Regions from separate parts of the Streptomyces sp. NA02950 genome, predicted to be linked through region 1. Evidence: riboswitches for the same ligand, from Rfam matches in the RefSeq annotation. Region 1 holds a riboswitch; each other region holds the start of a gene.

Region 1 (3,700 bases):
GTGCCGACCAGGACGGTCATGCCTCGCCCGGGTGCCAGGCGGGCCACTGCCCCGGCCGGTCGGCCCAGTGGACCTGCTCCGGATCGTCGAAGTCGATGTCCGGGAAGGCCCGGCGGATCCGCGGTTCGAACTCCTCCCGCTCGAGGGGTTCACAGCCGAGGCCCCGCAGCCGCACCAGCCGGTAGCGGCTGTCCTCGTCGAAGGGCTCGACGAAGACGGGGTACCCGGACTCGACCGGATTCGTCGTGTTCGTCATACCTCCAGGGTGCCTCCGCGTCGGCGGAGGCGCCCGGATTCACGCGCGGTCGTCCCCGCCGGGCCGCCCCGCGGGACCGGCCCGTTTGCGACCCGGAGGATTGTCGGCTTGATTCGAAGGAGAGCCTGTGTGCCGGGGGTGAGCGATGATCTTCAACGACCGCGTGGACGCCGGGCGGCGCCTCGCCGAGGCGCTGCGGCCGCTGCGCGACGAGCGGCCCGTGGTGCTGGGGCTGCCCCGGGGCGGGGTGCCGGTGGCCTTCGAGGTCGCCCGGGACCTCCGGGCACCGCTGGACGTGATCATCGTCCGTAAGCTCGGTGTCCCCTACCACCGGGAGCTGGGCTTCGGCGCCATCGGCGAGGGCGGTGTGCGGGTGGTGCACCAGGCGATCGTCCGGATGAGCCGGGCCGACGAGGGGGACCTCCAGGAGGTGGAGCGGACCGAGCAGGCGGAACTGGTCCGCCAGGCGCGGCGGTTCCGCCGGGGACGGCCGAGGATGGCGATCGAGGACCGGACGGTGATCGTCGTGGACGACGGGATCGCGACCGGCGCCACCGCACGCGCCGCCTGCCGGGTCGCGCGGGCCCAGGGGGCGGCCCGGGTCGTCCTGGCAGTGCCGGTGGCGCCGCCGGACGCGGTCACCTCGCTGCGCGAGGACGCGGACGAGGTGGTGTGCCTGTCCTCGCCGCCGGAGTTCTCCGCGGTCGGCGAGTGGTACCGGGACTTCTCCCAGACCGGGGACGCCGAGGTGGTGGAGTTGCTGTCCCGGTCGACTGGAGAGGCGGGGGAGGCGCATCCTGGAAGGTGAGGCAGGAGGTGATCGCGATGGAGACGATCGTGGGATGCGACATACAGATGGAATTCCGTGAGGTCGGCCCGCTCACCGAAGCGGTGGTCCGGCTGAGGATGCACGACGGCACCGAAATGCTGGCCCAGGGCCGTGCCAACCGCAACCCCGACGACCCGGCACAGCCGAGGGTCGGCGAGGAGATCGCGGCGGCGAGGGCACTGAGCAATCTCGCCCACCGGCTGATCGGCAAGGCGGGCGGCGACATCGAGGAAGTCACTCACTCCAAGGCACATCTGACGATGTAGCGAGGTCGCGAAGAGCGGCGTCTGCCGTGGCATGAGGGTGCCGCGGCGGACGCACCGGGCTGCCCGGACGGTGTTCGTCCGGGCAGCCCGGTGCGATCTCAGGCCGCTCGGGTGGCGCTCAGATGGACACGCCCTTCGAGCGCAGATAGCTCAGCGGATTCACGTCAGAACCGTAGTCGGGCCCGGTGCGCACCTCGAAGTGCACATGCGGTCCCGTGCTGTTGCCGGTCGAACCGGAGTTGCCTATCTGCTGGCCCCCCTTGACCGACTGGCCGACGTGGACGGAGAGCGACGACATGTGCGCGTACTGGCTGTACATGCCGTCGGAGTGGCGCAGGACGACCTGGTAGCCGTACGCCCCGCCCCAGCCCGCCGCGACCACCTCGGCCGGGCCCACCGCCCGCACCCGGGTGCCCACCGGCACGGGGAAGTCGGTGCCGGTGTGGTGGCCGCTGGACCAGTTGCTGCCGGGCACCCCGTAGGCGGTGCCCACCTTGGTGCTGGCGACCGGTGTGGTGAAGGAGGAGGCTGCGGAGTCCTGCCCTCCCTGTGCGGTGCTGACCTTCGGCTTCGGTGTGGCCTTGGGCTTGGCCTGTGGGGCCCGCTCCCGTCCGCCCCCGGCGTGGGTGTCGAGGGTGAGCCGCTGACCGGGCATGATCAGGTTCGGGTCGTCGCCGATGGTCCGGCGGTTGGCGTCGTAGAGCGCCTCCCATCCGCCGTCGACGTGCTCGGCACCGGCGATCCGGGAGAGGGTGTCACCCCCGGCCACGGTGTACGAGGCCGACTGCGGAACGGCCTTGGTGGTGGCCTTGGGAGCGGCCTTCGGGGCCGCCTTGGGGGTGGACTTCGGCGCCGCCTCCGGGGTCCGCGCACCGGAGCCGGTCGAGACGTCCGGGGCCGGGCCGCCGCGCGTCAGACCGGCCTTCACCGAGCAGACGGGCCAGGCGGTGGGGCCCTGGCTCGCGAGTACCTTCTCGGCCACCGTGATCTGCTCGCCCTTGGTGGCCAGGTCGGCCCGTGCGGCGTAGGAGCCGCCGCCGTACGCCTGCCAGGTGCTCTGAGAGAACTGGAGGCCACCGTAGTAGCCGTTGCCGGTGTTGATGCTCCAGTTGTTGCCGGATTCGCACTCCGCGACCTTGTCCCAGGTGTCGACGGAGGCGGCGTTCGCCTGGCCGACACCGATGAGCGGCAGGGCCACCCCGGCGCCGCCCGCGGTGAACGCGAGATGGGCGCGGGAGACGCGGCGAGGCTTAGGCCGGCGGTGACGTCCGCGTGCAGCCATTGAGCTCTTCCTCTCCTACGCCTGCGAGGTGAGCTGTCGGGTTCGGGCTGGAGTTGCCCGGCCGCACGGCACACGGCGCCTTGGCTCCGTGGTGCGTCTTCACCCCAAGCCGTACCGCGCGGATCGCACGGTACGGCGCCTACCTGGTTCCCCCGCTCCTGCCGTGACAGGTCGTCGTTGTCACCCCTCAGCCGACGGCAGGACTCGGCGCTCCGGCGAAGGAGGCCCGCGCATGGAATGCGACGAGAGCCGCACAGTAAACACATCGTTTTGGTCACGACAAGGTATCGGGGTCTTGATCAAGGCCCTGGCTTCCGGGCTCACCGCCTGGTGTCACTCTGTGCTCCGGCTCTCCTCCGGAGAGCGAGAGGGATTCTTGCCGAATGACCGTCAGAAACGTTACGCCACAAAGGAATCCACTGCCGATCGATGATCTCGGCCTGGAAATCGATCAGTTGGTGGATTTCTTTGTGACCTGCATCACCACCTTCCGATTCGACCGATTACGGTGAAGTGCTCCATATCTGGAATTGCTGCCGGAATGCGGTTGATTGCTCCAGGTGACATAAGGGCGTCAAAGCGGGGAAGGGGAGCCAAGGGGGATGGACAGGAAGCATCGGGGCACCCGCCCTCGCGGCCGGTGCCCCGGCCGATGGCTGACCTGGGGAGGTCGCTCATGGTGCAACGGCACGGCACGGCGTTACGGCGCACAGCAGCAGCCCGCTCCCGGCCGCTGGTCCTATCCGCGCTGCTCATCGGCGCGCTGGCCACGGCCACCGGATGCGGCACCGACGCCGGGGACGGGGCGTGGACGCGTTCCGATTCCTCCGGCGCCGCCCGATCCTCGAACGCGGTGGGCGCGGCCAGGGATGCCGCCGCCCCGCGTGACCACTCCGCCCCGTCCGGTCCGCGGTCCGCGGCGGATTCCGCCTCGGCCGCCGCTTCCGCCGCCCCGGCCGTACGCCGCGTCTGCTCCACGGAGCAGCTGAAGCTGTCGGTCGGCCGCAAGGACGTGGGCGCGGGCAATGTGTATCTGCCGCTGGCCTTCACCAACACCTCGACCACGG
Region 2 (3,700 bases), 1.4 Mb from region 1:
CGACAAGCACGACGCCGAGGAGTTCGCCGCCGAGCTCGAGCGCTGCGGTGCCACCCTGGACGCCCACGCCGACCACCCGGGTGTGCGGGTCTCCCTGGAGGTCCCGGTCTCCCGGTTGCCCAAGGCGCTGGGGCTGCTCGCCGACGCGCTGCGCGCCCCCGCCTTCCCCGACAGCGAGGTCGAGCGGCTGGTGCGGAACCGGCTGGACGAGATCCCGCACGAGCTGGCCAACCCGGCCCGCCGCGCCTCCATGGCACTGTCCAAGGAGCTGTTCCCGGCCGAGTCGCGGATGTCCCGGCCGCGCCAGGGCACCGAGGAGACGGTCGAGGGCATCGACGCCGCGGCCGTGCGCGCCTTCTACGAGGCGCATGTCCGCCCCTCCACCGCGACCGCCGTCGTGGTCGGCGACCTCGGCGGGGTCGACCTCGACCAGGCCCTCGCCGACACCCTCGGCGCCTGGACGGGCGGCACGGCCGCGCCCCGGCAGGTCCCGCCGATCGTGGCCGACGACACCGGTCGGGTGGTGATCGTCGACCGGCCCGGGGCGGTCCAGACCCAGCTGCTGATCGGCCGGATCGGGGCCGACCGCCACGACCGCGTCTGGCCCGCCCAGGTGCTGGGCACCTACTGCCTGGGCGGCACCCTCACCTCCCGGCTCGACCGCGTGCTGCGCGAGGAGAAGGGCTACACCTACGGGGTGCGCTCCTTCTGCCAGGTGCTGCGCTCCACGGCCTCCTCGCCGTCCGGCGGGTCCACCGGTGCCGCGATGCTGGCGATCAGCGGCTCGGTGGCCACCGAGGTCACCGGCCCCGCGCTGGAGGACCTCTGGAAGGTGCTGCGCACCGTGAAGGACGAGGGGCTGACGGACGCCGAGCGCGATGTCGCCGTGCAGAACCTCGTGGGCGTCGCCCCGTTGAAGTACGAGACCGCGGCCGCGGTCGCGGGCACCCTCGCCGACCAGGTCGAGCAGCACCTTCCGGACGACTTCCAGGCGCAGTTGTACGCCCGGCTCGCCGAGGCCGGAACGGTGGAGGCCACCGCCGCCGTGGTGAGCGCCTTCCCGGCGGACCGGCTGGTCACGGTGCTGGTCGGGGACGCCTCGGCGATCGAGGAGCCGGTCCGGGCGCTGGGCATCGGTGAGGTGACCGTCGTCTCGGGCTGACCCCGGCAGGGCCTCCGGCGGTCCGACGGGCCGTCAGCGGAAGGGCCCTGACATCGAGTGCGATGTCAGGGTCCTTCCGAATGCCCGTTTTATAGGAGGGTTGGGTGTTTGGTTTGTGGGGAGGGCAACAAAAATCCGGATCTGTTTGGTGATCGAAAGACGCCCCGTTTAGCGTCAGTCCGGCTGTTCGCCATCTACACGCCGCGCCCGCGGCACGGGCAGTCATCGCCGAGTCCCCGTACGGCGCGAGCCAGGGGAGCCGGGGACCCAATGTCCCCTGGGGTGAATCGGGCGCCTTGTCCTCCGGGGCGAGGGGGCCGTAGGAGACCTTCCTGCTCCGAACCCGTCAGCTAACCCGGTAGGCGAGAAGGAAGGAAAGGAGTGCGCCACAGCATGGCGTTCACCCGTGCCACCGGGAAGCACCGCCGTCCCCGACGGTCCGTCCGCACCGGCGCGAACATCGCGGGAGTCACCACCATCGCCTCGGGCGTCGTCGCCGGTATCGCCGGTCCCGCCCTGGCCGCCTCCGACGAGGCACCCGCTCCCGAGCAGACCGGGTTGCAGCAGGCGATCGTGATCGACGAGGGGCTGGCCGACCAGATCCAGGCCCAGGCGCAGTCCCAGGAGACCGCCGCCGCGGAGGCCGCGGCCAAGGCGCGGGCCGAGACCATCGCCCGTCAGGAGGCCGCCAGGAAGGCCGAGGCGGCCGCGAAGAAGGCCAAGGCGGAGCGCGCCGCCAAGGAGCGCGCCGCGCGCGAGGCCGAGCGCAAGCGCCTCAACACCTTCGTCGCGCCGATCTCGGGCTCCTACGTCTCCACCGGCTACCAGGCGTCCAGCGGTCTGTGGTCCTCCGGCAGCCACACCGGCATCGACTTCCACGCCGCCTCGGGCACCACGGTGCACGCCGTGGGCGCCGGTGAGGTCGTCGAGGCGGGCTGGGGCGGTTCGTACGGCAACAACATCGTCATCAAGATGAAGGACGGCACGTACACCCAGTACGGCCACATGTCCTCGCTCAACGTCTCGGTCGGCCAGAAGGTCACCCCGGGCCAGCAGATCGGCCTGTCGGGCGCCACCGGCAACGTCACCGGACCGCATCTGCACTTCGAGGCGCGCACCAGCCCCGACTACGGTTCGGACATCGACCCCGTGGCGTACCTGCGCTCCCACGGCGTCAGCGTCTGACCCCACCGCGACCGTGCCGTGTCCCCACGGGGACACCCCGCGCACCAGGACCGTGCCAAGGCCCCGTCCGCCGGACCTTGGATTCAAGGGGTCGTCGCAACACCACTTGGTTTCAGGTGGTGAGTAGATCACGTAGACGCTCGGCTGGGGTATCCCAGCCGAGCGTCTTGCGTGGGCGGCCGTTGAGTTCCTGGGCGACGTGTTCGAGGTCTTCGGGACTGTGGACGCTGAGGTCGGTGCCTTTCGGGAAGTACTGGCGCAGGAGGCCGTTGGTGTTCTCGTTCGAGCCGCGTTGCCAGGGGCTGGCGGGGTCGCAGAAGTAGACGGGCATGCCGGTGGCCATGCTGAACTGCTTGTGGCGTGCCATCTCGCTGCCCTGGTCCCAGGTGAGGGAGCCGCGCAGGTGGGCGGGCAGGGTCTGGATCGTGGCAACGAGGCCGTCGCGGACGGTCTCGGCGTCGTGGGCCCCGCCCGGCAGATGGACCAGCAGGGTGTAACGGGTGCTGCGCTCGACCAGGGTGGCGATCGCGGAGCGCCCGCCCGCGCCGATGATCAGGTCGCCTTCCCAGTGACCGGGCACGGCCCGGTCCTCGACGTCGGCGGGACGGTCGCTGATCATCACCATCGGGTCGATGAACCGGGGCGTGCGCCGCTGGGAGTCCCGGCGCGGTTTGCGGCGGGTCCGGCCGGAACGGATGGCGGCCTGCACTTCCCGCTTCAGGCCGCCGCGGGCCTGGAAATACAGTGCCTGGTAGACCGTCTCCACGCTCACCCGCATGCTCTCGTCGTCGGGATGCTCTCTCCGTAGAGCGTGGCAGATCTGTGCCGGTGACCACCGCTGGCGCAGTCCGTCCCGGACGAAGCGGCGCAGCCGTCCCTCGCGCAGCAGTTTGCGCTCCTTGGGCCGGGGTCTGCGCGCTGCCGCTGCCCGGTGGGCGGCGTAGGGCTGGTAGCCCTCGCTGCCCGAGTTCGCGTCGATCTCCCGCTTGATGGTGCTCGCCGGCCGTCCCAGGACCCGTCCGATCGCCCTCAGCGACTGCCCCGCCGCGCGCAGATCGCGGATCTTCTCGCGCTCGGCGAGCGCTAGGAACCGCGGGTGAAGCTGCTTCTCCAGGGCCGTCAGGCCCACCGGTGCCGTGGTCACACCGCACATCGTGACGGTCCCGGTGCTGTAGTCGACACGGCGGCCGTCAGCGTAAGTGCGCGTGGTGCCGGTCTTCTTGACGCCCCAGTCCCAGTCCTTGGCCGTGCGCTCGTTCACCCCGACCTGCAGGGCCGCCACCCGACGTGCGACACCGGCGGCCCGAAGCCGCTCGTACTCGTCGCGCCCGGGGTGCCGCCGAGGCAGGCGCA
Region 3 (3,700 bases), 4.5 Mb from region 1:
ACTCGACGCCCACACGAGAGGCCACCACATGCGTTCCGGGAACGGTCGACACCGCCGCCCCCGTCAGGCTCCGGCCATCGTCGTCGCGGCGGGCATCACAGGTGCCGGGCTCGCCATCCCGCTCTTCGGCGCCAGCGGCGCCCAGGCCGCCTCCACCGCCCACTGGGACAAGGTCGCCGAGTGCGAGAGCGGTGGGATGTGGAGCGCCAACGAGGGCAACGGCTTCTACGGCGGCCTCCAGCTCACCCTGGGCATGTGGAAGGAGTACGGGGGCACCGCCTACGCGCCGCGTCCCGATCTGGCCAGCCGCTCCCAGCAGATATCCGTGGCCCAGTCGATCCTTGACGACCGTGGCCCGGACGCCTGGCCCAGCTGCGCGGTGAACGCGGGACTCACCGACGGCGGTGACGCCCCCGAGGTGGACCCCGGTTTCACCCTGGCGCCGCCCACGGGTCAGCGCGGGGACGACGGGGAGGATCGTGAGCACGACGGCTCCTCGGCCGAGGAGCGCGACGGCGCATCGGACTCCTCCGGCTCGTCGGACGCGTCAAACGAGCGCCGGACGCCCGGCGACGACGAGGAGAGCGGAACGCCTTCCCCGTCCGCCTCCCCCGGCGGAGAGGGCGAGGACTCCCCGTCGCCCTCCCCCTCGACCACGAAGTCCGACGACGCCCCGGCGTCCCCGGACGCCCCGGACGAGAGCGCCGACGCGCCCACCGGACGGCACCGCGGTGCCGAGCACCCGGCCGAGGCGAAGGGCGACGAGGAGCCCCGGCGGCCCTCCGGACGGCATGCCTCGCGGGACGGCGCGGACCGCGCCGAGAAGCCCTCGGAGGACGGCTACACGGTGCAGCCCGGTGACAGCCTTTCAGGCATCGCCGACAGCCAGGACCTCACGAGCGGCTGGCACGGCCTCTACGAAAGCAACGAAAGCCTCATCGGGGACAATCCGGATTTGATCCTCCCTGGTCAGCGTCTGGACCTCGGCGCCAAGGGACGGTAGTCCGGGGTGAATTGCCCGATCTGGCTCCGGTGAGACATACATCTCGTCACATTTTCCGGTGCGCACCCCCTGCCCGATCTCTCCTCACCCGGCCCTACCTGCGTAGATGTGGGCCGGGTGAGATCAAATACAGCACCTCTCGCTGCGAATGGGGCGTTTGAACCTTCTCGGGGGGTGTGTTTACGGTCTTCCCGCTCGCCACCGCGGGCACCGTCGATCGCACGCCGAATCCTGCCGGCGGTCGGGGGGAACCGACGCGTCAGCGCCGAAGGCAGGAGCGGGGGACCCAAGGTAGGTGCCGAATGGCCTGTGGATGCGGGCTCGTCGGCTTGGGGTGAAGCCGGGTGTGATCGATCGCCGATCGTTCATGACCGGCCGGGCAACTCACGTCCGAACCCGACAGCTCACCTCGTAGGCGTCGGTGAGGAAACGAACCAACGATGCTCAAGTCCAACGGCAAGCACCGCCGCCCGTCCAAGGCCACCCGTATCGCCGCGTTCGCCGGTCTCGCGGGCGCCGCCGTGGCCGCCCCGCTCATCGGGGCCACCTCCGCCTCCGCCGCCACCACCGCCCAGTGGGACAAGGTCGCGCAGTGCGAGTCCGGCGGCAACTGGTCCATCAACACCGGTAACGGCTACTACGGCGGACTGCAGTTCTCGAGCTCCACCTGGGCCGCCTACGGCGGCACCTCGTTCGCCCCCACGGCCGACAAGGCCAGCAAGGGCCAGCAGATACAGGTCGCCGAGAAGGTTCTCGCCAGCCAGGGCAAGGGTGCCTGGCCGGTCTGCGGCACGGGCCTGACCACCGGTGGCACCCCCTCCAGCTCCACCCCGTCCGACTCCGGCCAGCAGGAGTCCCAGGCCCCGGCGCCCGCGGCCAAGCCCGCGCAGCCGAAGGCCGAGACCCGCTCCGAGCCCGACCGCGCCGCGCGCCACGAGGCCCGTGGCCCGGTGAAGAAGGGCGACGGCGAGTACAAGGTCAAGGCCGGTGACACGCTGGGCGGGATCGCCAAGGCCGAGAAGGTCGAGGGCGGCTGGAAGAAGCTCTTCGAGCTGAACAAGGACATCGTCGAGCAGGCCGACCTGATCTACCCGGGCCAGCAGCTCCACCTGAGCTGAGCGCGGTCCGGCTGAACCGGCCGGATCCGGGTCACCTCCCGACCGCGAGCCCCGGCCGGGCGCGCCGCCCCCGCGGCGTGTCCCGGCCGGGGCCCGTTGGTTCGCGGAAAATGTAGATATGGGCACCCAAATCTGGCTTTTTATGCCACGTACTGTCTCGCGGGGCGGGCGAACGGCGGGTGCAGCCCTCCGGTCCGGTTAGGCTCGTGCTGCTACCGCAGACACATACGAAGGAGAACCTCGTGCCGTCCATCGACGTCGTCGTAGCTCGCGAGATCCTCGACTCGCGAGGCAACCCCACGGTCGAGGTCGAGGTCGGCCTCGACGACGGCAGCACCGGCCGTGCCGCCGTTCCGTCCGGCGCCTCCACCGGCGCCTTCGAGGCCCTCGAGCTCCGTGACGGCGACAAGAACCGCTACAACGGCAAGGGCGTGGAGAAGGCCGTCCTCGCCGTGATCGAGCAGATCGGCCCCGAGCTGGTCGGCTACGACGCCACCGAGCAGCGGCTGATCGACCAGGCGATGTTCGACCTGGACGCCACCCCGGACAAGTCCTCGCTCGGCGCCAACGCCATCCTCGGCGTCTCCCTCGCCGTCGCGCACGCCGCCTCCGAGGCGTCCGACCTCCCCCTCTTCCGGTACCTGGGCGGCCCCAACGCCCATCTGCTGCCGGTCCCGATGATGAACATCCTCAACGGCGGCTCGCACGCCGACTCCAACGTGGACATCCAGGAGTTCATGATCGCTCCGGTGGGCGCGGAGTCCTTCTCCGAGGCCCTGCGCTGGGGCACCGAGGTCTACCACACCCTGAAGTCCGTGCTGAAGGAGCGGGGCCTGTCCACCGGGCTCGGCGACGAGGGCGGCTTCGCGCCGAACCTCGACTCCAACCGCGAGGCCCTGGACCTGATCGTCGAGGCCATCAAGAAGGCCGGCTACCAGCCGGGCCAGGACATCGCGCTCGCCCTGGACGTGGCCGCGTCCGAGTTCTACAAGGACGGGTCCTACGAGTTCGAGGGCAAGGCCCGCACCGCGGCCGAGATGACCTCCTACTACGCCGACCTGGTCGCCGCGTACCCGCTGGTCTCCATCGAGGACCCGCTGAACGAGGAGGACTGGGACGGCTGGAAGACCATCACCGACCAGCTCGGTGACAAGGTCCAGCTGGTCGGCGACGACCTGTTCGTCACCAACCCCGAGCGTCTCGCCCGCGGCATCGAGAACGACACCGCCAACGCGCTGCTGGTCAAGGTCAACCAGATCGGCTCGCTGACCGAGACCCTCGACGCCGTCGAGCTGGCCCAGCGCAACGGCTTCAAGTGCATGATGTCCCACCGCTCCGGCGAGACCGAGGACGTCACCATCGCCGACCTGGCCGTCGCCACCAACTGCGGTCAGATCAAGACCGGTGCCCCGGCCCGCTCCGAGCGCGTCGCCAAGTACAACCAGCTGCTGCGCATCGAGGAGATCCTGGACGACGCCGCGGTGTACGCGGGCCGCTCCGCCTTCCCGCGCTTCAAGGGCTGAACCGCCGCCGTGCGTCCGCCCGAGGACGCACCGACGCGCTCGACCTGAGTAGCAGA
Region 4 (3,700 bases), 4.3 Mb from region 1:
CGCTGCCGTAGATCGGCATCTCGGTGATCGGCGCCTTCTTCACCGAGTCACCCGGCTTCGGCGCGTGGATCATCATCCCGTCGCCGATGTAGAGCCCGACATGGCTGATGTCGTCGTAGAAGAAGACCAGATCGCCCGGCTTGAGCTCGGACGTCGACACCCGCGTCCCCACCTTCACCTGGTCCCAGGTGGTGCGCGGCAGGGACACCCCGGCGGACTTCCAGGCCGCCTGGGTCAGCCCCGAGCAGTCGAAGGAGTTGGGGCCGGTGGCGCCCCAGACGTACGGCTTGCCGATCTGCGCCTGTGCGTAGGCGATGGCCTTCGCCGCCTTGGTGCTGTCGGAGGGGGCGGGGGTGGACGGGGTGGACGGGGTGGAGGGGGTGGACGAGCCGGAGCCGTCGTTCCCGTCCTGCTGCCGCTGACGCTCGGCCTCCGCCTTGCGCTGCTTCTCGGCCAGTTCGGCGGCCTTGCGCCGGGCCTCCTCCTGCTTCTTCTTCTCGATCGCCGCCAGCCGCGCCTTCTCCTTGGCGGTCAGGTTCGCCAGCAGCCGCCGGGCCTCGGAGAGCTTGCTCTGGACGGACTTCTTCTTCTCCTTGAGCGACTTCTGCGACGAGGTCAGCGAGGCGAGGCTCTTGGTGGCGGAGGCGCGTTCCTTCGCCGCCTTCGCCCGCTGCGTCTGGAAGTCCTCGACGGCCTTCTTCTGGTGCCCGGTGAGCCGGTCCATCAGATGCGACTGGTCGAAGACGTCCTGCGGATCGGAGGAGAAGAGCATCGCGGCGGTGCTGCTGGCCAGGCCGCCGCTGCGGTACTGGGCCGCGGCGTAGGTGCCGAGGGTCCGCCGGGCCTCGTTGAGCTTCTCGGTGCGCTTGGCGACCCTGTCCAGCAGCTTGTCGACCTTGCCGCGCTGGGTCTCGGTGCGCTCCTTGGCGGCGTTGTAGCTCTGGGTGGCGCTCTCCGCCTGGTGGTAGAGGGTGTCGACCTTCTTCTTGACCTCTTCGATCGACTGGGTGGCGGGCTTGGGATCGCCGGGCGCGGCGTTCGCCGTCTGGGAGAGCAGGGTGACCGAGGCCAGGGCGGCCGTGGTGACCCCGACGGCGGTCCGCCGGCTCTGACCGGCCAGCGTGGCCGGTATTCGGGTCCGCGGTTTGCGGTGCGACGCCAAGGGAGGCGACTCCTTCCGTGGACCGCCTACCGGGTTAGCTGTCGGGTTCGGGCGGACGGAAGGCTGCCCTACGGCCCGTCCGGGCGGCACGCGGTGTGCCGTCACCCGGGCCGATTCACCCCGGTGGAACGTGTGGGTCCCCGGCTCCGGCCACCTCGCGGCGGGTCCGGACTCGGCGGAGGCCGCCCGTGCCGACGCTGCTCGCCGACGGGTGTCCGGGCTGCCTGACGCAGGACGGTAGCCAACTCGTGGTGCTCCTGTGAAGGCTGGTGGCCGTTTTGCCCGAAACCGTTTCGTGATGTTCGCACGTACGCTGTCAGTGGCGCGGCCTAGACTCGGTGAGCGATGAGCAGCCTCTTTGACGACAGCTTCCTGGCGGACCTCGGGCCCTCGGGCGAGGAGCCCCCGCCGCCCGAGGACCACGAGGGCCCCGGGCACCACGGCCCCGGCGGTGCCGAGGACGTACCGCACCACCTCTTCAGCGAGTGGGGTCTCCCCAGGGCCGCCGGGCCCGAGGGGAAGTTCGACGCGCCCGTGCCGAGCGTGCCCCGGGAGGCGTACTACCGGGACGGCGCGGCACGGCCCGCCGTGGATCCGGCCGCCCTGCTCGAGGGGCTGAACGAGCAGCAGCGTGCCGCCGTGGAGCACACCGGCGCACCGCTGCTGATCGTCGCGGGCGCCGGATCCGGCAAGACCCGTGTGCTCACCCACCGCATCGCGTATCTGCTCGGCGCGCGCGGGGTGCACCCCGGCCAGATCCTCGCCATCACCTTCACCAACAAGGCCGCGGGCGAGATGAAGGAGCGGGTGGAGGAGCTGGTCGGGCCGCGGGCGAACGCCATGTGGGTCTCCACCTTCCACAGCGCCTGTGTGCGCATCCTGCGCCGCGAGTCCAAGAAGCTGGGCTTCACCTCGTCGTTCTCGATCTACGACGCGGCCGACTCCAAGCGGCTGATGGCGCTGGTCTGCCGGGACCTGGACCTGGACCCGAAGCGGTTCCCGCCCAAGTCCTTCAGCGCCAAGATCTCCAACCTGAAGAACGAGCTGATCGACGAGGAGACCTTCGCCGGGCAGGCGGCGGACGGTTTTGAGAAGACCCTGGCCGAGGCGTACGTCATGTACCAGTCGAGGCTGCGCGAGGCCAACGCGCTGGACTTTGACGACATCATCATGACCACGGTCAATCTGCTCCAGGCGTTCCCCGATGTCGCCGAGCACTACCGCCGCCGGTTCCGCCATGTGCTGGTCGACGAGTACCAGGACACCAACCACGCGCAGTACACCCTGGTGCGCGAGCTGGTCGGCACGGACACCGAGGAGACCGCGGCCGGTGAGCTGTGCGTGGTGGGCGACGCCGACCAGTCGATCTACGCGTTCCGCGGCGCCACCATCCGCAACATCCTCCAGTTCGAGGAGGACTACCCGGACGCGCGGACCATCCTGCTCGAGCAGAACTACCGCTCGACCCAGACCATCCTCAGCGCGGCCAACGCGGTCATCGAGCGCAATGAGAACCGCCGCCCGAAGAACCTGTGGACCGAGGCCGGTGCCGGGGCCACCATCACCGGCTATGTCGCCGACACCGAGCACGACGAGGCCCAGTTCGTCGCCGACGAGATCGACCGCCTGACGGACGCGGGCGACGCCAGGGCCGGGGACGTGGCCGTCTTCTACCGCACCAACGCCCAGTCCCGTGTCTTCGAGGAAGTCTTCATCCGGGTCGGGCTGCCCTACAAGGTCGTCGGCGGAGTGCGCTTCTACGAGCGCAAGGAGGTCCGGGACGTCCTCGCCTATCTGCGGGTGCTGGCCAACCCCGAGGACAACGTCCCGCTGCGCCGCATTCTGAACGTGCCCAAGCGCGGTATCGGCGAGCGCGCCGAGGCGATGATCGACGCGCTGGCGCTGCGCGAGAAGATCACCTTCCCGCAGGCGCTGCGCCGGGTCGACGAGGCGTACGGCATGGCCGCCCGCTCGGCGAACGCGGTGAAGCGGTTCAACACGCTGATGGAGGAGCTGCGGACCATCGTGGAGTCGGGCGCGGGCCCGGCCACCGTGCTGGAGGCGGTGCTCGAGCGCACCGGCTATCTCGCCGAGCTCCAGGCTTCCACGGACCCGCAGGACGAGACCCGGATCGAGAACCTCCAGGAGCTGGCCGCCGTGGCCCTGGAGTTCGAGCAGGACCGGGGCGAGGAGAACCCCGGCACGCTCGCCGAGTTCCTGGAGCAGGTCGCGCTGGTCGCCGACTCCGACCAGATCCCGGACGAGGACGCGGAGGGCACCGGGGTCATCACGCTGATGACGCTGCACACGGCCAAGGGCCTGGAGTTCCCGGTCGTCTTCCTCAGCGGTCTGGAGGACGGCGTCTTCCCGCACATGCGGGCGCTCGGCCAGACCAAGGAGCTGGAGGAGGAGCGGCGGCTCGCGTACGTCGGGATCACGCGGGCGCGCGAGCGGCTGTATCTGACGCGCTCCACGATGCGCAGTGCGTGGGGACAGCCCGCGTACAACCCGCCGTCCCGCTTCCTGGAGGAGATCCCC

What was found. A riboswitch is a leader RNA that binds a small molecule or an ion and turns the genes downstream of it on or off. The one in region 1 is predicted to bind cyclic di-AMP.
Positions count from the first base shown of each region.
Region 2: another riboswitch for cyclic di-AMP. It lies ahead of HUT19_RS10660 (M23 family metallopeptidase); the one in region 1 lies ahead of HUT19_RS04505 (transglycosylase family protein).
Region 3: another riboswitch for cyclic di-AMP. It lies ahead of HUT19_RS24615 (transglycosylase family protein); the one in region 1 lies ahead of HUT19_RS04505 (transglycosylase family protein).
Region 4: another riboswitch for cyclic di-AMP. It lies ahead of HUT19_RS23850 (NlpC/P60 family protein); the one in region 1 lies ahead of HUT19_RS04505 (transglycosylase family protein).

Region 1 covers NZ_CP054916.1:1,127,618-1,131,317, reverse strand. Annotated here, with positions in the region: gene HUT19_RS04525 (DUF72 domain-containing protein) at 1-20, opposite strand, end outside; gene HUT19_RS04520 (hypothetical protein) at 17-256, opposite strand; partial or broken gene HUT19_RS04515 (phosphoribosyltransferase) at 402-1,028, shown strand; gene HUT19_RS04510 (DUF1876 domain-containing protein) at 1,082-1,351, shown strand; gene HUT19_RS04505 (transglycosylase family protein) at 1,470-2,633, opposite strand; cyclic di-AMP (ydaO/yuaA leader) riboswitch at 2,639-2,817, opposite strand; gene HUT19_RS04500 (DUF4232 domain-containing protein) at 3,310-3,700, shown strand, end outside.
Region 2 covers NZ_CP054916.1:2,544,351-2,548,050, reverse strand. Annotated here, with positions in the region: gene HUT19_RS10665 (pitrilysin family protein) at 1-1,162, shown strand, start outside; cyclic di-AMP (ydaO/yuaA leader) riboswitch at 1,379-1,541, shown strand; gene HUT19_RS10660 (M23 family metallopeptidase) at 1,556-2,347, shown strand; gene HUT19_RS10655 (IS30 family transposase) at 2,460-3,500, opposite strand.
Region 3 covers NZ_CP054916.1:5,612,617-5,616,316, forward strand. Annotated here, with positions in the region: gene HUT19_RS44045 (transglycosylase family protein) at 29-1,003, shown strand; cyclic di-AMP (ydaO/yuaA leader) riboswitch at 1,257-1,436, shown strand; gene HUT19_RS24615 (transglycosylase family protein) at 1,444-2,121, shown strand; gene eno (phosphopyruvate hydratase) at 2,364-3,644, shown strand.
Region 4 covers NZ_CP054916.1:5,439,226-5,442,925, forward strand. Annotated here, with positions in the region: gene HUT19_RS23850 (NlpC/P60 family protein) at 1-1,162, opposite strand, end outside; cyclic di-AMP (ydaO/yuaA leader) riboswitch at 1,170-1,350, opposite strand; gene pcrA (DNA helicase PcrA) at 1,508-3,700, shown strand, end outside.